DNA from 3 places in the Seohaeicola nanhaiensis genome. Region 1 is predicted to be linked to each of the others. Evidence: riboswitches for the same ligand, from Rfam matches in the RefSeq annotation. Region 1 holds a riboswitch; each other region holds the start of a gene.
What was found. A riboswitch is a leader RNA that binds a small molecule or an ion and turns the genes downstream of it on or off. The one in region 1 is predicted to bind cobalamin.
Positions count from the first base shown of each region.

Region 2: linked by a shared signal. The riboswitch ahead of ACFO5X_RS14865 (DUF1636 family protein) and the one ahead of ACFO5X_RS03250 (ABC transporter substrate-binding protein) in region 1 are both predicted to bind cobalamin.
Region 3: linked by a shared signal. The riboswitch ahead of nrdH (glutaredoxin-like protein NrdH) and the one ahead of ACFO5X_RS03250 (ABC transporter substrate-binding protein) in region 1 are both predicted to bind cobalamin.

Region 1 is NZ_JBHSGI010000002.1:635,188-642,259, reverse strand. It holds gene ACFO5X_RS03260 (class I SAM-dependent methyltransferase) at 1-654, opposite strand, end outside; gene ACFO5X_RS03255 (IS6 family transposase) at 1,684-2,325, shown strand; cobalamin riboswitch at 2,898-3,106, shown strand; gene ACFO5X_RS03250 (ABC transporter substrate-binding protein) at 3,159-4,199, shown strand; gene ACFO5X_RS03245 (FecCD family ABC transporter permease) at 4,235-5,251, shown strand; gene ACFO5X_RS03240 (ABC transporter ATP-binding protein) at 5,248-6,009, shown strand; partial or broken gene ACFO5X_RS03235 (ISKra4 family transposase) at 6,047-7,072, opposite strand, start outside.
Region 2 is NZ_JBHSGI010000024.1:85,250-92,321, reverse strand. It holds gene cobN (cobaltochelatase subunit CobN) at 1-3,124, opposite strand, end outside; gene cobW (cobalamin biosynthesis protein CobW) at 3,193-4,230, opposite strand; gene ACFO5X_RS14865 (DUF1636 family protein) at 4,227-4,610, opposite strand; cobalamin riboswitch at 4,697-4,881, opposite strand; gene ACFO5X_RS14860 (AAA family ATPase) at 4,933-5,532, opposite strand; gene ACFO5X_RS14855 (LysR family transcriptional regulator) at 5,529-6,500, opposite strand; gene ACFO5X_RS14850 (phytanoyl-CoA dioxygenase family protein) at 6,588-7,072, shown strand, end outside.
Region 3 is NZ_JBHSGI010000002.1:1,058,708-1,065,779, forward strand. It holds gene ACFO5X_RS05330 (MFS transporter) at 1-884, opposite strand, end outside; gene nrdF (class 1b ribonucleoside-diphosphate reductase subunit beta) at 993-1,970, opposite strand; gene nrdE (class 1b ribonucleoside-diphosphate reductase subunit alpha) at 1,982-4,063, opposite strand; gene nrdI (class Ib ribonucleoside-diphosphate reductase assembly flavoprotein NrdI) at 4,132-4,548, opposite strand; gene nrdH (glutaredoxin-like protein NrdH) at 4,554-4,775, opposite strand; cobalamin riboswitch at 4,878-5,068, opposite strand; gene ACFO5X_RS05355 (class I SAM-dependent methyltransferase) at 5,178-5,747, opposite strand; gene ACFO5X_RS05360 (chaperone modulator CbpM) at 5,965-6,294, opposite strand; gene ACFO5X_RS05365 (DnaJ C-terminal domain-containing protein) at 6,291-7,072, opposite strand, start outside.

The sequences.
Region 1 (7,072 bases):
CTCGACGGCCACGATCCGGTGGCCTTTCGCTGCAAACCAAGATGCATCGCGCCCAGTGCCCGCGCCGACATCAAGCACGGCAAGCGGACGGTTCTCGAATTGCCTATTGATGATGGTGAGCAACGCCGGGTGTGCGGTTTCCAGCGAAAGTGTCTCGTAGCCATCCGCGAGGCTGGCCGCATGTTGCTCATAGTAGGTCAAGGCTGGGTCTCGCGGCATGGTGCCAAACACCTCTCCTCGGCTGGTCCAGGCAGTTACGATCAATAGAAACAGACTTAGGCACGCTGCGAGGCATAGCATGAATTGGAACAGGGAACGAACAAGGAACGGCTTGCTATACCACTGCTTGCCCTTGGCGGAGACGTAGCCGGCTGGATAGGTTTTCTCCAGCCAGTCCAGATGCTGCTGCATAACGAATCGCATTCGCAAAATAATAATGAAGAGCGCGCCGTTTCCTGTCGCAGCCAGAAATAGCAGTGCCAACTGGAAGATCAGAAAATCCTCCACTCGCGAAACGCCGAACCACAGTCCACCTGTGAGCGTCATCGAGATTAGCGGAATTTGCCACATCTGCTGGTTGAGGGAGCGAAACGAGGCGTGATTCTGGTCGAAGGCCGCCTTGCGCATCTCGTGCTCAAATTCTTTCGGTGCCAAAGGTGCCTTTCCATGCTGGCTATTCTCGGCCCGAACACTAGCAGAACGCGGTGCAAGAAGCCAACTTGAAGCACTTGTGTTGACGGGGCGGGAGCAGCTCAAGCTAACATACGTCGCTGAGCGTGAAGGTGAACAAAACGAACGGCGACTACCTACAAATCCGAGATACCGAGTACGCGCGCGACGGTGGCATGCGCTCTGATGCCGATGCGGGATGGTTTATTGGAAATGCCAGAGCAATTGATTGGGGAAGGTAGCTCGAAGGAATGCAAAAGTTCACCACCAAAATCCACGTGGGGTATTTTTTGTGGTATGAGTTTCAAAATATTGAAATTTGTGTATTTTTTACAATGCATTAAGAGCCTATCAAGGCGGACTTCCTCTCCGCCACGCACCTTCGGGTCTTCCTTACATTCTGATGTTGCTCCGATTTCTGCCGGCAATTCCAGCGGTTTGCGACGCAGGTCAGTCAGCAGAGACGCCTTTCAGAGCAGATGAACGGCGCATTTCCGGGGCCAGTCTCTGCGGTCCAAATTCGGAGAGCGGGTTTTCTGTGCCGATCAGATTATCAGGGAATTTACAGGGAAAAACGAATCCTGAGCAGGGTTCTTGCCGGAGGCACAACCGTGCGAACGGCAGCGTCGGAGGTGAGAGCAAGACCCTGCAAAAGTGTTAAGGGCCGTTCCTTGGGGGAGAACCGGCCCGATGGTTTTGTCAGTTGAGATGGCGCTCAGTCTGCCAGCACCCGCAGAGCTTCTCCTGCTCTTCCCAGTCAAGCGGGAGGGAGCGGGAGAGCAGGCGCTTCAGGGTCAGGTCCGGCGGCAGGGTGCCGGCAAGGATGGCACCCTGCAGGCGCGGGGAGAGGAAGGCGAGCTGGGAGCGGGTGCGGATGTAGGATTCGGGGCGCTGTCAAGGGAACCTGACTTGAGGCGGAGGGATGGGCTGGGTAGCCTTTGGCCATGACCCAGCGCTCACCGTTCCGCTCCTTCAGCGTCGCCGCCGTCGCCGGAGATCATCCGGCTGGCGGTCATGATGTACATCCACTTTCCGCTATCGCTACGGAACGTCGAGGATCTGTTGCACGAGCGCGGCGTCGAGGTCAGCCACGAGACGGTGCGGTTTTGGTGGCACCGCTTCGGCCCGCTGTTTGCTTCGGAGATCCGGAAACGGCGCTTTGAGGGGATGCGGTCGAGCCGCTGGCGCTGGCACTTGGACGAAGTCTTCGTGAAAATCAACGGCGAACGGCACTACCTTTGGCGGGCGGTCGATCACGAGGGCGAGGTGCTCGAGAGCTTCGTGACGAAGACCCGGGACAAGAAAGCAGCGCTGAAATTCTTGAAGAAATCGCTGAAGCGGCATGGCCGCGCCGAAGAAATCGTGACCGACCGACTGCGGTCCTATGGTGCCGCCCTCGACGATCTCGGTATCCGGGACCGACAGGAGACAGGACGCTGGGCCAACAATCGTGCGGAGAACTCGCATCAACCGTTCCGAAGGCGCGAACGGGCGATGCGCCGCTTCCGCCGCATGCGAACGTTACAGTTGTTCGCCGCCGTCCACGCGTCGGTTCACAATCTCTTCAACCAGGAACGCAACCTCTCTTCCCGCACCATCTTCAAGCAGAACCGTGCCGCCGCTCTCGACGAGTGGCGCGGTCTCTGCGCGGAATAGGGACGCCTTCCTCCTGCGATGCGGAGACTGGTTCGCATTTGTCTGCCAGCACCCGCATGCATATTGTGGTCAAAGAAATGGTTGACTATCATCGGAGCCGCCTTCGTGTTGGCACCAAATTCAACTGCCACGAAGGGAGCAGAATTGTCGCAAGGGGCACGGTAACTAAGCTACGCGCTGTTTCACCCTAGCGGCAGCAAAGTCCGCCAAGCAGACCTTCTGCCGCCGAACCATGCCGCACAGTTTCATGTACGACGGCTTTGGGGAAGCTGTGTCGCAGCAACAACGACCTAGCGAAGATCGGCTTAGGGACGAGAACGTCTGAGCAGCCTTACTGGGTCGAGGTTCTGCCTGCGGCCCTCCAGTGTCCGTTGCGATACGTCATCGGTCGCAGGTGTCGCGAGAACAGGGCGTTTCATTGACGGGCCTGTTCCGAATGGGGGGAAGGGGTCGGTGCGAATGGCGGTTTCTTGCTCTAATCCCGTCAACTTTCGATCTCGTGCTGTCTCTCGGGTAGCGCGGGTTCAGTGTAAATTCGGCACTCGAGCGTTGACACACAGGTGACACGATCGGTAATTCCACCTCTGAACGGTTTCCATTCGGAATGAATAGGGAATCCGGTGATGCGGCCAAGGCCGCAAAATCCGGAGCTGCCCTCGCAACTGTAAGCGACCGTTTCATCTCGTGCGGCATCTGCCGCGGCCACTGCGCACGAGGCGTGGGAAGGTGGGGTGAAACCATGGTCGTGAGCCAGGAGACCTGCCGTTCCGGAACTGCATGCGCAGTTCTGACCTCAAAGCACAACCGGGCGAGGTGTCCGGGAAGGACGTGGCATGACCAATACACTCACCGTCGCGCGCGGCGCGGCGATCCTGCTTGCATTCATCACATCGGTGCCCCTGGCCCATGCGGAATCGGCCCCGGCGTTTGACGTCGAGATCGAGAATTGCGGCCGCACGGTGCATTTCTCGGAACCCCCGGAAAGGGCAGTTACCGTGGGGCAGGGCTTTACCGAGATCATGCTTCGGCTTGGCCTGAAGGATCGTATCGTCGGGACGTCGCTCTGGTTGGGACCGCTGCCGGAGGATCTCGAAGCGGAGGCGGCGAATCTGTCCCGGCTGTCCGACAATTCACCGGCCTTCGAGGCGGTCCTGAAGGTCCGGCCCCAGCTTGTCCTGACCGAGTGGAGCGACGATATCAACGATGACGGCGGCCGCGTCGGCAGCGTCGCCCAGTTCCGGGATTTCGGGATCGAGGTTTACACCGCCGCGTTGGAATGCGCCAAGGTCACGCCGACATCCGGCGACGGCGACGGCGCACGCGATCGGCCGTGGAGCGTGGACCTGCTGGAGCAGGATATCGCCGATCTCGCGCGGATCTTCGATGTCAGGGAGGCGGGAGAGGCGCTGATCGCCGTCAACCGCGGCCGGATCGAGGCCGCGGCGGCGGATGCGGCGACCCTTCAGGCGAAGGATGTCTCGGTTCTGTACTGGTTCTCGTCCCCCGCCGATGTCGAGGGCGAAGCCTATGTCGCCGGTCAACTGGGAGCGCCCGGTTGGATTTCCAATGTCGTTGGGGTGCGCAACGTCATTGTCAGCAACGACGAATGGCCCCTCGTGGGCTGGGAGACGATTGCCGCGCTCGATCCGACGGTGATCGTCCTGGCGACGATGGACCGGCGCAGGCAACCTGCCGACGACGTGGAGGTGCGGCGCCACTTTCTGATGACCGATCCCGTGGCCAGCCAGCTTACCGCGGTTCGAGAGGGGCATCTGATCGAGATGGATGCGCAATCGATGAACCCGACATTGCGCTCTGTCGACGGGGTCGAGACACTGGCCGAGGGGCTGCGTGCCCGCGGCCTGACAGAGTAACTCCCTTGCGCGGTGTCGTTAAGACCACCCCGGCGTTGCGGCGCCGGGGTCTGGGTCTGTTCCTGAGTGGCGGCGCCGTGGCGCTGCTGCTGTCGGCATGGGCGGCAATGACCATCGGCGATATCGAGACCACGGCAGGCGATGTGGCCAAGGTCCTGGCCAACCGGCTTTTTGGAGCGACATATAATGTCGATCCGGTCAGCGAGGGCGTTGTCTGGCATTATCGGCTTAGCCGCACGGTGGTGGCCGCTTGTGCGGGCGGCGCGCTGGCGCTGTGTGGCGTGGTCCTGCAAGCGCTGTTGCGCAACCCATTGGCCGAACCCTATCTGCTGGGCATCTCCGCAGGTGCCTCGACGGGGGCGGTACTGGTCATCGTGCTGGGCTTCGGGGTTGGCGGGCTGGGGCTGTCGGGCGGTGCCTTCTTCGGCGCGGCTGCTGCTTTTGCCTTCGTCATGATCCTGGCGCGAGGGGCAGGCGGTGGTGTTGACAAGGTCATCCTGTCGGGGATTGCCGGATCGCAGCTGTTCAACGCGGCGACCTCTTTCATCGTCACCACCTCCGCCAGTGCGGAGCAGACCCGCGGCGTCATGTTCTGGCTTCTCGGCAGTCTGGGCGGCGTGCGGTGGCCCGATGCCCTGCTCGCGGTGCCTGTACTGGTGCTGGGGGTGGCAATCTGCCTGTCCAAGGCCCGGGCGCTGGATGCGTTTGCCTTCGGCGAGGATGCGGCAGCTTCGCTTGGCGTCGAGGTCATGAAGCTGCGCATCGGCCTGTTTGCCGTGACGGCCTTGCTGACCGCGGCCGTGGTCAGCGTGGTCGGTGCGGTGGGCTTTGTCGGTCTCGTTGTGCCTCATGCGGTGCGCTTCGTCGTCGGCGCGGACCACGAGAGGTTGATCCCTGCGTCGGTTCTGTCCGGCGCCGTGTTCCTGGTTCTGGCGGACATCCTGTCGCGCGTGATCGTACCCGGACAGGTCCTGCCCATCGGCGTCGTGACCGCGCTGATCGGTGCGCCAGCCTTTGCGACGATCCTCTGGCAGTCGAGGCGGCGGTCATGACACTGGAGGGCAGGGACGTCACGTGGAAGGTGGATGGGTTGATTGTGGTCAACGGCGTCACCCTTTCCGCGCCGAAACACGGCATTCTGGGTCTGGTGGGGCCGAATGGCTGCGGCAAGTCGAGCCTGCTGCGGCTTCTGGCCGGGCTGCGCGAATGCCAAGGCGGGGCGGTGCTGCTGGACGGGGAGGTCATGGCCAGGGCGCCCCGGAAGCAGGTCGCGCGCCGTATCGCCTTTGTCGCCCAGCACGCCGAGACGCAAACCGCGCTCACGTCACGGGATGTGGTCAAGCTTGGCCGGACACCTCACCGTGGTGCCTGGGACGGGTGGAGCGACGCGGATGAGCTGGCCGTGATAGGTGCGCTGCGGCAGGTGAGCATGGAGCACAAGGCCGAGCAGGCATGGTCCACCCTGTCGGGCGGCGAACGCCAGCGCATCCAGATCGCGCGCGCACTGGCGCAAGAGCCGGAAATCATGCTGCTTGACGAGCCGACGAACCATCTCGACATACGCCATCAGCGCGACCTTCTGCGCCTGTTGCGCAAGCTCGAATGCGGAACGATCATCGCGCTGCACGATCTCGACCACGCGGCGGCCTATTGCGACAGGATTGCCGTCATGGAGAAGGGAAAGGTCATTGCGCAGGGACCGCCGGACGAAATCATCACGACGGAAATGATCGCAAGCGTGTTCGGCGTCGATGCCATCGTGCATCTGCGCAAGGACTCCGGCCGTCCACGGGTAGAGTTTTGCCTTTGACGCATGTGCAGGGATGGGAGTGGGCAAAACTTGGGGGTCATGCGGCTGCTCTCTGGTAAACGCCGGATAGTCGACCATCGAGAACGGCGGCGCGGACAACGGCCACGCGGTGGGCTCCCTTGGGCGGCCACCTCATGCGGCGGCGCTTTCCCATGCGCGTGTTGCCGATGTCGTCTACACAGCCCTCGGCCCGAGATGAAGAAATCGGAAGACCCGCGCGGTACCGCCGACCATAGTCGGTCAGGCTGTCCATGTTGTTCGCAAGGTGGGAATACAGATCCCGACACTGGGCTTGTACGCTTTGGGCTGCTTCAGCCGCCTTGCGCTCATCTGTATTCAGCCGCTCACAATCGACCATCAACCATCGCAGACTGGTCGTGGCCGTCATAACTTTCCCATGCCACAGGTACCATCGCAGCGTTTCGGCCGGACGCCTGAACAGTACCGGAATGCCGGAGAAGCCCCCGATCTGCAGCAGGCCCTTTACCGCGTTCTCGACGCGCTGAATACGCATCGAGATATGCCACCAGTCGAGGATGTGGCGGACCTTTCCACCGACGGCGTCGCACACGAGGTTTGGCAGGGCGGGCTCTCCGTCCGAAATCATCGTGACCACCTTTCTATGATCCCAACCGACAGCTCTCAAGTTCTGGCGAAGCTGGCAGGCTGGCGACAGCACCGCCTGCTGAACAAGGCCGAAACGGCGGCACTTGTTGTGGCTTTCGATCTTGCCGACCTCAACATCGAGGTGTCGTTTCTGATATTCCGGTCTGCATCGGATATGTGCGCCGTCCACGAAGACCGTCACCCCGGGCGCATCTTCGGTGGCCTCCGCGAGCACCGGCTCAGTCAGTTCGCTCTCGCAGATGTCCCGGGCGACTTTGCCAAGACGGTTCCGCACCGACGTGTTCATCTGCTTTGCACAAGGCAGAAAGATTTCCAGGATGCGCGCCGCTTCCCGGAAGGTATGTCGTGCCCCGAATTCAGCCTGAAGGCGTTGCAGTTCCGGGGTCGAGCGATCCGGGAAAAGTGAGCGAGAGGCGAAAGCGTCCCGCCCAGGACG
Region 2 (7,072 bases), on a different contig from region 1:
GCAGGAAGGCGTCGACCTGCTCATCGCCGAGCGTTGCGTCGTAGAAGAGGTCGAAGAGCGCCGGGCGCACGGCGCCGGCCAGGTTGGCGAAGGCGGCCATGTGATCGAGCGTGGCGGCGATTTCAGCAGCCCCCCGGAAGCCGTGCCGCATCATTCCAGCGATCCAGCCCGGATGAGCCGCGCGGGCGCGGACGACGCGGGCTATCTCTTCGTCGAGCGGACGGGCCCGCGGGGCGCCTGGCCGCGTGTTGTCGAGATGGTAGAGTTGGGCGGGGGCACCGCCTGTCACCGCCTTGGCCGCGGCAAACCCGCCTTCGTGGGCGGCGTAGTCGGCGGCCAGCAGCAGGTCGGTTTCGGGCAGATCCTGGGCGTGCACGAAGACATCCGACGCCGCGACTCGCGCCGCGATTCCCTCGCGGTTGCGCTCCGGTTGAGTGCCATCCAACGCCCAAGCGCTGGCGTCGAGCCAAGCCTGACCGGCCCTGCCCCGCGCCTCGGCGGTAAAGGTTTCGGCGTGATGCCCGATGCCGAGGCCGTAGCTGCCGGGAGCCGGGCCGAAGACCCGCGCTACGTCGGCCAGCCCGACGTAGGGGTTCCACTCCGGGCTTTCATCGCGCTGCGACAGGGCGCCGACCGCCTGCCCGAAGAGTGCCGAGAGGGAGGGGAAGACGTCGCGGAACAGGCCCGAGACGCGCAGGGTGACGTCGATCCGGGGCCGTTCGAGCAGGGTGATGGGCAGGATTTCCACGCCCGACACTCGTTCGCTGCCGGCGTCCCAGATGGGTTTCGCGCCGAGCAGATGCAGCGCCATGGCGAAATCCTCGCCCGCCGTGCGCATCGTGGCCGAGCCCCAGAGGTCGACGACCAGCCCCCTGGGATAGTCGCCCTGGTCCTGCAGGTGCCGGCGCACCAATTCCTCGGCCAGCTTCACGCCCTGTGCATGGGCCGCGCGCGTCGGCACAGAGCGTGGATCGGTGGTGAAGAGGTTTCGCCCGGTCGGCAGAACGTCGCTGCGCCCTCGCCAGGGCGAGCCGGACGGCCCTGCCGGCACCCGGCGGCCGGTCAGCGCGGCGGTGAGCCCCTCGCGTTCTCCGGCGCCCGCGCCCCAGATGTGCAGCCCGTCGCCGAACTGGCTTTCCTTGATGTCGCAGACGAACCTGTCGATCCGCGTGATCGCCTCGGCAGCGCTGGCGGCGGCGTCGAGGCCGAGGTCGTCCTCGACGCCCAGCGCGCGCGCCTCGTCGCGGATTTCGGACTGAAGCCGGTCGCGACGGCGCGGGTCCAGGCCATCGGCATTCGAGAATTCGTCGAGCAGGCTTTCCAGCCGCACAAACCGCTCGGGCGTGCCGCTGTCCTTCAGCGGCGGGGGCATGTGGCCAAGCGTGATCGCACCGATGCGGCGTTTCGCCTGCGCCGCCTCGCCCGGATCGTTGACGATGAAGGGGTAGATCACTGGCAGATCGCCGATCAGCGCATCGGGCCAGCAGGCAGAGGAGAGCGCAACCGCCTTCCCCGGCAGCCATTCCAGCGTGCCATGCGCCCCGACATGGATCAGGGCATCGACATTCTGGGCGCGCAGCCAGAGATAGAAGGCGACGTAGGCATGGCGCGGGACGCGGGCGAGGTCGTGATATTCGTCGTCGCGCGCCGTGAAATCGCCTCGCTCGGGCTGGAGAGCCACGAGTACGGCGCCGCGGCGCGTGGCGGCGAAGTGGAAGGCACCATCGGTCGTTTCGGCCTCGGGATCGCCCCAGCGGCGGGCGAGATCGGCGCGGAGGGCGGCGGGCAGCCTGGACAGCGCGATACGGTACTCGTCCAGGGGCCAGGCGATGGTTTCCTGAAGGCCTGTTGCCAATGGCGCGCCAGGCGCGACCGGCCAGCCGTCATGGGCAAGATCCGCAAGGACCGCCTCGCCCGAGGCCAGCGCATCGAGGCCCACTGCATGAGCCATCTGCCAGGCCTTCCCGGGATAGGTGGAGAGCACCACCGCGGCAGTTTTTTCTGCGTCCGGCTTGTGCCGCAGTCGCGCCCAGGCCGCCGCGCGGCGCGCGATGGCGGTGATCCGGTCCGGGTCGGGGCGGTGTTCGTGGCGGGCGAATTCCAGCGCGGTGTCGCGTGCGGCGGGTTCCTTGAACGAGGCGACGCCCGCGAGGATGCGGCCGTCGACCTCGGGCAGAACCACATGCATGGCGAGATCGGCCGGCGAGAGGCCGCGGGCAGACTCCTCCCACGCGGCGCGGGTGCTTGTGGCCAGGGCCATCTGCAACACAGGCGCATCGGCGGCGTCGAGAGGTGAGGCGCCGCTTTCGCCGATCCCCGAAAAGGCGGTGGCGTTGACGATCACGTCGGGCGCCAGGCGACGCACCTGACGGGTGAGCCAGGTCGCAGCCTCGGGCGCTTTGAGCGACGGCGCGAAGAGTGCGGTAACGTCGAAGCCCTGCGCCACCAGCGCGTCGTGCATGATTGCGATGGGCGCAGTGTCGGCAGCCGCCAGATAGGCGCGGTAGAAGGTGATCAGCGCGCGGGGGCGGTCGCTGGCGGCAGGCCAGGCCACGGCGGGACAAACCACGCCGGCGTCGGGCGACCAGGCGCCGACCTGCGGGAGCGCCTTCGCCCCACGCACCGGACCAGCATAAAGCCCGGCCGCCAGGGCCAGCTGCGCCAGCGCCGCTTGCGCCGACACCGCTCCGCCCATGTCGCAGAGCGCCGCCAGACGCCGCAGGGTCGAGACAGGCACGGTCGAGACCGCATCCAGCCGATCGTCCACCCGTCCATCCCCCGGCAGCACGGCGAGAGCGATGCCCCGTGCCCGGGCCAGCGTTTCGACCTGTTGCAGGCCGTAGGCCCAATAGGGCACGCCGCCGATCAGCCGGATCAGGATGCCTTTGGCGCCGGACAGCGTGCGCTCAACATAGGTGTCGACCGAGAGGGGATGCTTCAGCGCCGCAAGATTGGCGAGCCTCAGGCCGGGCAGACGGCCCGCCGCGCGATGCCAGCCTGCGGCAAAGGCCCCGAGATCGCTGTCCGAGAAGGAGAGGACAATCAGATCCGCCGGGCTCTGCCCCAGGTCGGTCGGCGAGTCGGTTTCTTCCAGGCCGTGGCTTTCACGGAAGATGACATGCATCGGCTCAGCCCTCGGCGCGGGCCCGAACGCCCGAGCTGTCAATGAGATGCGGGCCGATGTTCATGCGCCTACCCCACCAGTGCCTCGCGGATCGCCACCGCGTCGATGTCGTCATGCTCGGCAATTACGACGAGCCGGCCACGCCGCTCCTCGCCGGGCTGCCAAGGCCGATCGAACTGGTGGCGAACGCGTGCCCCGACCGCCTGCACGAGAAGCCGCATCGGTTTTCCACTGACCGCCGCATAACCCTTGACGCGCAGGATGTTACGGGTCGTTGCCAAGGTGGATATCCTTGTGGACAGATCCTGTGGATCGGCCACTTCCGGAATCTCGACAACAATCGAGTCGAAATCCTCGTGATCGTGATCGTCGGCACCGTCATGATGGCTGGGGCGGGCCTCGAGGTCGTCTTCGGCGGCGGCTCCAAGGCCCAGGATGACTCGCGGGTCGATGGCCCCCTCGGAGACTTCGACCACCGGCAGGGGGCGCGGCGCCTCGGCCGCGATGACCGCACGGGCCGCCGCCACGCCTTCGGGGCCGGCAAGATCGGGTTTCGTCAGCAGGACGATATCCGCGCAGGAGATCTGATCCTCGAAGACCTCGCTCAGCGGAGTCTCGTGATCCAGACTGTCATCCGCCGCCCGCTGCGCATCAACCGCAGCCACGTTCGGCGCGAACCGTCCGGCGGCAACAGCCTCCGCATCGGCCAGGGCGATGACCCCGTCCACGGTGATGCGCGAGCGGATGTCGGGCCAGTCGAAGGCCTTGAGCAGGGGTTTTGGCAGGGCCAGCCCGCTCGTCTCGATCAGGATGTGATCCGGGCGCGGATCGAGCGCCATCAGCGCTTCGATCGTCGGAATGAAATCGTCTGCCACGGTGCAGCAGATGCAGCCATTGGCCAGTTCGACGATATTTTCGGCCGGGCAGTCGGGGATGGCACAGGACTTCAGGATCTCTCCGTCCACGCCCACGTCGCCGAATTCGTTCACCACAACGGCCAGGCGCTTGCCGCCGGGATTTTGCATCAGATGGCGGATCAGCGTCGTCTTGCCGGAACCGAGAAAGCCGGTGATCACGGTAACGGGCAGCTTGGTGAGGTCTTTCATGCGGGTGTCTCCAGCGGGGGAATTCGGGCGATGCAGTTCTTGCGGAAATGTTCGGGGCGTTCGCGCCAGGGCACCAGGCCGTCGGCGGTAGCGTGATAGCGGCTGGCGCCCTCATGCACCGTTTCCGCCTTGCCCGGATCGAGCCGGCCATAGACGTAGGTCCAGCGCGCCGGACCGCCGCGCAGGACGACCGAACAGCCGGAGTCGCAGTTGGAAAGGCACTCGACTGCCTTCAGGATTACCCCCTCGGGCCAATTCATCGCCTGAAGTTCGGCGAACAGCTGCGCACCGGGACGCCGTTCGCCGTCCACTACGGGCAGGCCCATGCGGCAGGTGGTGCAGACCAGCAGTTCGGTTTCGGCAGTGTCGCTCACGCGCATAATCCCTTCAGTCAGGCGGGAGAATGGCCGAATCCGGTCAGGGACCCGTCCCCGGAACACCCCGCCCGGTTCACGTCGTCGTCGCTGCTGGCAGGTCTCCCGGCTTGCGGATGTCAGGTTTCCCTGGCGGCCCCCCTGCCTTCCCGGACCCGTCGGGACCAGTGGCTGCGGGCGACCTCTCCGGTCACGGTCGCGGGGGCGGCTGCGCTTTGGGGCCCCTGCCCCTGTCGCATTCCCTTTTCACCCGGAGACAGCGTCACCGGGCACCAGCGTCCGGCATCTGCGCAGCCCTGCCCCGCCTTGTCAAGCTTGCCGCGGCCCGTCACAGGGTGAGGATGCCCGGCATCCGGCTGCGCCGCACGAAGGCGACATTCGCCATGTCATTCGCGTCGGTCCGACGCTGCGCTGCATCCGCGTCCAGCCCCTGCGCACGCCACCGCGCAAGCAACCGGGCGCGCAAGACCGCGTCCGGCGAATCGACAAAGACGACCAGAGACCACAAGGACGCGAGGGCCGCCCAGGGCGGTTCTGCGCAGGCCAGATAGTTGCCTTCGACCACAACGATCCGGTGCCCGGCGGTCACCGCGATCCGACCGGCGATGGAACAGTCGAGGGTGCGGTCGAAGTCTGGCAGACTCATCTCGGCTTCGTGCACCAGCCGGTGCATGGCGTGGACAAGCCCGCCGGTGTCGAAGGTTTGTGGAGCCCCCTTGCGATGCAGCAGCCCGCGCGCGGCAAGCACGTGGTTGTCGAGGTGAAAGCCGTCCATCGGCACACAGACGGCGCCGGGGCCAAGCCGGTCGACCAGGGCGGCGGCCAGGATCGACTTGCCCGCGGCCGGCGGCCCGGCAAGCGCGATCAGGATGCGCGCCTGCGCCTTCGGCAAGGCCCGCACCAGAGTTTCGAGGCGATCGAGGCTCATGCGCTGCTGCCGGTGCAGAATGTGCGGCTTTGGCCTGCCCATTCGGCAAGCAGGCCCATGCAGCTGTGCGCCGCACTGCCCTCCTCGCCCGCCCGCACCACGGCGCGCCAGGTTATGGCAAGGCCCGGTCCGGCGCTGCCCAGAGGCCGCAAGGGCCGCAGCACCAGACCGCCCCGCCCGGCCCGTTTGCGCGCAGGCCAGCCTGCGAGGATCGACACGCCGCGCCCAGCGGCGACGAGTTCGAACACCGCCTCGGTGTGGCCGACCCGGATCACCCGCCCGGGAAATGTCTGGGCCGGTTGCATGAAGCGGGCATTCTCCATGTCCGGTGCGCGCTCGAAACTGTAGGAAAGAAAAGTCTCGCCGGTCAGATCCGATGGAACGATCTCTGCCTTGCTTTCCCAAGAGTGACCGGGGGCGGCCAGCGCGATCAGGTCGTCCGTCCCGACTGGCAGCATGTCGAGCCCCGGCGCCAGCGGACGGGTGGGTGTCAGCAACAGGTCAATGGCGCCGTCGAGCAGGTCGCCGATCCGGCTGCCGCCATTGCCGGCGTGCAGAGCGATCTGCACCGCGGGCATCCGCGCGGACAGCCAGTCGGTGAACGCGGGCAGCCAGTGGACATCGGAATATCCCGCCTGCCCCAGGATCACCCTGTGGCGGATGCCGCCGGCCCCGACCTCGGTCACCTCGGCCTCGACCGCCGCGAGGTCTCGCAGCAGCCGCTGGGCGGTGACGCGGAGCCGCTCGCCAGCCAGTGTCAGCACCACGCCGCGACCGCGCTTTTCTGCCAGCGCAACGCCCAGCCTCCGCTCGGCCTCGCGCAGCCGGTGGGACAGCGCAGACTGGGTGACGCCCAATGCCTCGGCCGCCTGCGTCAGAACCCCGGTGCGCCCCAGGGCGTCGATCATTGCCAGGTGGCGCAGATCCAGCTGGGGCAACCGACCGGTCCAGTCATGAGAGTTGCTCATCGGTTTCCCGCAGATTTCGAATTTGTCTCATGAAACCTGCTGCGGCAGTCTGGTGCAAGTCAAGTCGCTCACGAAAGGTCTGACACGATGGGACTTAACCTTGCGGCGGAAAGCCGAGATTACGTCGAACAGTATTGGGAAGAGGGCTATGCGGTGGTCCGCGGCCTGTTTTCCAAGGACCGCATGAAGGCGGTTCAGGCCGAGACCCGGCGCATCTACGAGGAAGGGTTGAAGCATCACGCCACCTATCGCGACAAGAACGTGCTTTTCGAGATCCTGCCCGAGCGATTTGCCGGTCAGCGCTATGTGCTTCAGGCACATTGGATGTCGTGGATCTCGCCCCTCTTCGAGGAACTGCGCCGTGATCCGGCCTATTTCGCCATGCTCGAACCCCTGCTCGGACGCGACATCCGGCAGGTATCGAACCAGATCCACTGGAAGCCGCCCGGAGCCTCGGTCACCGGCTTCCGATTTCACCAGGATCTGCGGTTCCGCGAGCGGATGGACGCCTATCGGGACGTGATGACCTCCTACATCAACACCGGTCTCGCCATCGATCCCGCGACGAAGGA
Region 3 (7,072 bases), 420 kb from region 1:
ATGGTGGCGATGGAGAGCGACAGGATCATCAGCAGCGCCGCCCCGGTGCTGTGGCGCGCATCGAAGGGACGCGCCGGCAGCAGACGCCCGGCCCCTGCCCGCCCGTCGAGGCGCAGGAAGAGGAAGAGGCAGAGCAGCCCGCCCAGCACCAGCCCGCCGGTGCGGAGCGGGTCGATCCGGATGCCGGCGGCGGCGATCAGGACCACTGCCAGACAGAGCAGGGCCAGCCGCCGGATCGGCAAGGAGGGTGTTTCGCCGGACAGGGCGGCACTCTCTTCGTCCGGCCGCCGGGCGATCCAGAGCGCCAGGACGAAGGCCTGCGCCCCGAAGAAGGCAAAGCCCCAGCGCCAGGTCGCGTATTCGACAAAGAGCCCGCCGATCAGCGGCCCGAGGAAGGCCGAGACACCCCAGAGCGCCGAGACCGCGGCCAGGGCGCGGGCCATGTAGCGCGCGGGGAACAGCGCGCCGACCGCCACGAAGCCCATCCCGACGAGACCGCCGCCGCCCAGACCCTGAAGAGCGCGCCCGCAAAGCACGAGGGGCATCGTGGGGCTGATCGCGCTCAGCAGGCAGCCGATGCCGAACAGCGCGGCGGCCAGGCTCATCGGCAGGCGAAGGCCATATCGCAGGGTCAGGAGCGCGCTGGCCGCGCCGGCCACGATGGAGCCGATTTCATAGAGGGCGACGGCCCAGCCGACCAGCGCCGCGCCGCCGACCTCCTCGACCACCGAGGGCAGCATTGTCGCGACGATCAGGCTGTCCGCCGCATGCAGCCAGACGGCGAGGCAGACCAGCACCAGGGCGGGCACATAAGAGCTGGTCAGAAACTCGCGCCAGGAGACGAAGCTATCCGTTTCGGCGGCGGTCAGGTTCGGGTTCGTCATGTCGGTCTCCTTGTGACGAACCCGGTTCTAGGATCTCAAGCGTGCTTCAGGTCAAGCGGATTTATAGTTCTGGTTTCAGAGACTTAGGACCGACCACCCGAGCCGGGATCAGAAATCCCAGTCATCGTCCTCTGTCGCCACCGCCTTGCCGATCACATAGGACGAGCCGGAGCCGGAGAAGAAATCGTGGTTTTCATCCGCATTGGGGCTGAGCGCCGCCATGATCGCCGGGTTCACCTTGCAGAGTTCATCCGGGAAGAGCGATTCAAACCCGAGGTTCTGCAGCGCCTTGTTGGCGTTGTAGTGCAGGAAGGCCTTCACGTCCTCGGTCAGCCCCAGCGGATCGTAGAGCGTTTCGGTATAGCGGCATTCGATCTCGTAGAGGTCGAACATCAGGGCGAAGGCAAAGTCCTTGATCTCGGCGCGCTCGGCTTCGGACAGGCGCTCCATGCCGCGCTGGAACTTGTAGCCGATGTAGTAACCGTGGACCGCCTCGTCTCGGATTATCAGGCGGATCAGGTCGGCGGTATTGGTCAGCCGCGCGCGGCTGGACCAGTGCATCGGCAGGTAGAAGCCGGAGTAGAACAGGAAGCTTTCCAGGAAGACGCTTGCCACCTTCTTGCGTAGCGGGTTGGCCGTGGCGTCGTATTCGCTGAGGATCAGGCGCGACTTCTGCTGCAGCTGCGCATTCTCTTCCGACCAGCGAAACGCCTCGTCGACCTCGGCGGTCGAGCAGAGGGTCGAGAAGATCGAGGAGTAGGAGCGCGCGTGCACCGCCTCCATGAAGGCAATGTTGGTCAGCACCGCCTCTTCATGCGGGGTGACCGCATCGGGCATCAGCGAGGGCGCGCCGACCGAGTTCTGGATGGTGTCGAGCAGCGTCAGCCCGGTGAAGACGCGGATGGTCAGCCGCTGTTCTTCTTCGGTCAGCTGCGACCAGCTGGGAATGTCGTTGGACAGCGGCACCTTTTCCGGCAGCCAGAAATTGACCGTGAGGCGGTTCCAGATCTCCAGGTCCTTGTCGTCCTGAAGCCGGTTCCAGTTGATCGCGCGGGGGATCGGGCGGGTGTGGGTCATGTCTTTCATGATGTGAATCCTCAGAGCGAGCAGGACACGCAGCCCTGCACCTCGGTCCCTTCAAGGGCCATCTGGCGCAGACGGATGTAGTAGATCGTCTTGATCCCCTTCTTCCAGGCATGGATCTGCGCCCGGTTGATGTCGCGCGTGGTGGCCGTGTCCTTGAAGAACAGCGTCAGCGACAGGCCCTGATCGACGTGCTGGGTCGCCGCGGCATAGGTGTCGATGATCGCCTCGGCACCGATCTCGTAGGCGTCCCTGTAGTATTCCAGGTTGTCGTTGGTCATGAAGGCGGCCGGGTAATAGACGCGGCCGATCTTGCCTTCCTTGCGGATCTCGATCTTGGAGGTGATCGGGTGGATCGAGGAGGTAGAATTGTTGATATAGCTGATCGAGCCGGTTGGCGGCACCGCCTGAAGGTTGCGGTTGTAGAGGCCGTCCTTCATCACCGCCTCTTTCAGCGCGCCCCAGTCGGCGCGGCTGGGCACGGCGATGCCGAATTTCTCAAACACCGCCTTCACCGCTTCCGTTTCGGGCAGCCAGTCCCGTTCGACGTATTTGTCGAAGAACGACCCGTCGGCATAGGTCGAGTCGCGGAAGCCGCGGAAGGTCTCGCCCCGCTCGCGCGCCAATGCGTTGGAGGCGCGCAGGCAGTGGTAGAGCACGGTGGCGAAATAGATGTTGGTGAAGTCGATCCCCTCGGCCGAGCCATAGTGGATGCGTTCGCGGGCGAGGAAGCCGTGCAGGTTCATCTGGCCAAGGCCGATGGCGTGGCTTTCGTCGTTGCCGCGCCGCACCGAGGGCACCGAGTCGATGGCCGACATTTCGCTGACCGCGCTGAGGGCGCGCACCGCCGTCTCGACAGTGGCGCCCAGATCGCCGCCGTCCATCGCCTTAGCGATGTTGAGCGATCCGAGGTTGCAGGAGATATCAGTGCCGAGGTGCTTGTAGCTGAGATCGTCGTTGAACTGCGACGCTTCGTTGACCTGCAGGATCTCGGAACAGAGGTTCGACATGGCGATGCGTCCGGCGATCGGGTTCGCCCGGTTCACGGTGTCTTCGAACATGATGTAGGGATAGCCCGATTCGAACTGGATCTCGGCGATGGTCTGGAAGAACTGCCGTGCGTTGATCTTCTTCTTTCGGATCTTCGGATTGCCGACCATCTCGCGGTATTTCTCGGTGACCGAGATTTCCGAGAAGGGCTTGCCATAGACTTTTTCGACATCATGGGGCGAGAAGAGGTACATGTCCTCGTTCTTCTTGGCGAGTTCGAAGGTGATGTCGGGCACCACGACGCCAAGGCTCAGCGTCTTGATACGGATCTTCTCGTCGGCGTTCTCGCGCTTGGTGTCGAGAAAGCGCAGGATGTCGGGGTGATGGGCGTTGAGATAGACCGCGCCCGCGCCCTGCCGCGCGCCGAGCTGGTTGGCGTAGGAGAAGCTGTCTTCCAGCAGTTTCATCACCGGGATCACGCCCGACGACTGGTTCTCGATGCCCTTGATGGCCGCGCCATGCTCTCGGATGTTGGTCAGCATCAGCGCCACGCCGCCGCCGCGCTTGGACAGCTGGAGCGACGAATTGATCGCCCGGCCGATGCTTTCCATGTTGTCCTCGACCCGCAGCAGGAAACACGAGATCAGCTCGCCCCGCTGGGCTTTGCCGGCGTTGAGGAAGGTGGGCGTCGCGGGCTGGAAGCGGCCGGCGAGGATTTCCTGCATCAGCGCCATCGCCTGCGTTTCGTCCCCGCGGGCGAGCGTCAGGGCGACCATGACGACACGGTCCTCAAAGCGTTCGAGATACCGTTTCCCATCGCGGGTTTTCAGCGTGTAGCTGGTGTAGTATTTGAACGCGCCCAGGAAGGTCGGAAAGCGGAACTTGACCCGGTAGGCCGCGTCCCAGATGCGGGCGATGAAGGCAGCGTCGTACTGTTCGATGACCGCAGCTTCGTAATAGCCTTCCTCGACCAGATAGCGCAGCTTCTCCTCCAGCGAGTGGAAGAAGACGGTGTTCTGGTTGACGTGCTGCAGGAAATACTGCCGCGCCGCCATGCGGTCGGCGTCAAAGCGGATCCGTCCCTTGTCGTCGTAGAGGTTCAGCATCGCGTTCAGCGCGTGATAGTCGAGGCCCTGCCATTCGGCGGGGACCGCCTTGGCGGGGGCGGCGTCGCTCAGATCGCGGTCGAGAATTGCGTTTTCCAAAACCTGTCCAGTCCTTCTGTGACGCGGGCGATGTCGGTGGCCGTTCCGGCCAGTTCGAACCGGTAGAGCACCGGCACCCCGCATTTGCGCGAGATCACATCCCCGGCGGACGCGAACAGCGCCCCGAAATTGCGGTTGCCCCCGGCGATGACGCCGCGGAGGTGGCGGCGGGTGTCCGGATCGTTGAGAAACCGGATCACCTGCCTGTGCACGGCGCCCCGTCCCTGGCCGTCGGCGTAGGTCGGCGTGATCAGGACGAAAGGGGCGCGGGGGGCGGGCATCGCCAGTTCGGGCGCGATGGGGATGCGGTCGGCCGCCAGCCCCAGGGCGCACACGAAGCGTTCGGTATTGCCCGAGCGCGACGAGAAATAGACCAGCCCCCCCATGTCCGTCAGGACAGGGCGGCGATCTTGTCGGGACGGAAGCCGGCCCAGTGATCGTCGCCGGCCATGACCACCGGCGCCTGGCGATAGCCCAGCTCGGTCACCCGCGCCATTGCGGCGGCATCCTCGGTCAGATCGACCAGGTCGAAGGCGATTCCCTTCGCCGAAAGCGCGCGGGTGGTGGCGGTGCACTGCACGCAGGCGGGCTTGGAATAGACGGTGATGCTCATCAGGTGTCCCTTTTTCTCTGCCTAGGTTCCGGCGCCGGGCACAGGGACGCGGGCAGCGGTGGCTCGCCACAACTGCTCAACGCCTCCGGGCCCACCGACCGGCTCGTTCTCGTTGTCCTGGCAGGTCTCCTGACTCGCGGTTCGGTCGCTTCGGCCCTCCTTCCCGGCGAGAGTCGCCAGTGGATCAACGGGCCTTGGCTGGTCGCTTACAGTTGCGGGGGCAGTGCCGGCTTTGCACCGGCTTCCCTTTTCACCCAAAGTCCGTAATGGGCACCAAGACAACAGGATGTAGATATCAACGCCGCTGCACTGTCAACATGTTGTGTGAGGGCGATCTGGAAATTCTCACGACCGTGCCTGCGGCGCAGGCATCCGGACTGTCCTTTTCGGCCTTGCCGGCGCCTAGTGCAAGGGCATCCGTGAAATTCGATAGACCGTCGCCGGCGGAATATTTTCGAGCGTCACGCCCACGCGATGCGCCTCAAGCCCCAGCCGTTGCAGCATCGGGGCGGGCACCGGACAGCGCCAGCCATAGGTGAACTGGAAGAACTGACCACCGGGGGCAAGCAGGCGGAACGTGCCCGACAGGATTCGCAGCACCGTGGCGGGCGGCATTGCCAGCAGCGGCAGTCCGCTGACCGCCGCGCCGTGCAGGCGGCGGTTGCCGGGCGCGAGCCGCTCCAGCCGCGCGGCATCCTCGGAGAGAATCGTGGCCTCGGGATAGCGCTTGCGCAGCATCGGCAGGAATTCTTCGCCAAGCTCGATCAATGTAAGATCGGCGGGGGCGACACCGCGGTTCACCAGCGCGCGGGTGAAGACGCCGGTGCCGGGCCCGAGCTCGATCACCGGGCCCATCCGGGGATCGACCTGCGAGGTGATCATCTCGGCCAGACGCGGGCTGGAGGGCACCACGGAAGACACCCGCTTGGGATCGTTGAGCCAGGAGCGGAAGAAGGCGAACGCATCGCTCACCGGCCTTTCTCCTGCGCCCGGCTTTTCCCTGCCGGAACCGCAGAACAGCCTGGATTTCGTGTCCCGCCCGGGCGTGCCGGTCTTGGGAGGCGTCCTGCGTTGGGGAAATTGCATCGCCGGGGCCTCTGGCCGTTTCACCTGCGCAGTGAATAGGATGCCGGAGCGCTTGCCGCAAGGGCAACCGCCGCCGAAAGCGGCGGTCTGCCGCAGCCTTGCGTCAGCGCCGCTTCAGGGCCGAGAGAATCTCGGCCTGGCGTTCGGCAGGCAACCGGTTCATAGCCTGGGCTATGGTCGCCAGATCCTGACGGGCGGCGTGCAGCTGGTCGATCAGCGACAGCACGATTTCCAGTGCCGGTTCATCGAGGTCCAGATCGACCGAAAGATCGCACAGCAGCTCAAGCCGGGCAATGTCGATCCGGCGGAAGACATATCCGCCGGCCTCGCGCTCCGGGCGCACGAATCTGCCCTCGATATAGCGCACAAGCTGGCTGCGGGTCAGCCGGGTGACCGTGGTGACAACCTCGTCTTCGGAAAATCGCTCAGTCATGTCCCTGCGCTCTTCATCAGATCGGCCCGTGGATCGAAGGTCTGTTTCTTGCGCCACGAGGTCAGGAAATCGCGCAGGTCCGAGTCCGGAGGACCCTGCACGACAATCTGCAGTTCGACCCGCTGGTCGCCCTTGGTCTTCTGCCTTGGCCGCTCGATGCCGCGGCCCCGCAGGCGCAGGATCTGGCCCGAACTGGCGCCTGGCGGAATCGTCAGGCCGACCGGCCCGTCAATGGTCGGTGTCGTGACCTTGCCGCCCAGAAGCGCCTCGTCGATTGTGATCGGCAGCGTCATCAGGATGTCGTCGCCCTCGCGGCGGAACACCGGATGCGGGCGCACCATCACCGTGATCAGGGCATCGCCCGCCGGCCCGCCGCCAAAGCCCGGCCCGCCCTTTCCGCGCAGGCGCAGGGTCTGGCCGTCTTCGGTGCCGCGCGGGATCTTGACCGCGAGGCTATGGCCGTCCGGCAGGGTGATCCGCGTCTCGGCGCCACGCGCGGCATCGAGGAAGGGCACTTCGAGCGTATACCGCGCATCCGGTCCCGCCGCGGTGAAGCCCTGATCGGTGTAACCTCCGCCCTGGCGCCCGCGGTTGCGCAGGATCTCGGCGAAGATATCGGCCGGGTCGACGTCGGGGCCAAAGCCCTGCCGCTGCTGATAGGCGTTGCGCGGCGCATCGGTGAAGTCGCGGTAATACTGGCGCTGAGGACGCTCGGCGCCAGAGGCGTCGATTTCGCCCGCGTCGAACCGGGCGCGGGTTTCCGGGTCTTTCAGCAGGT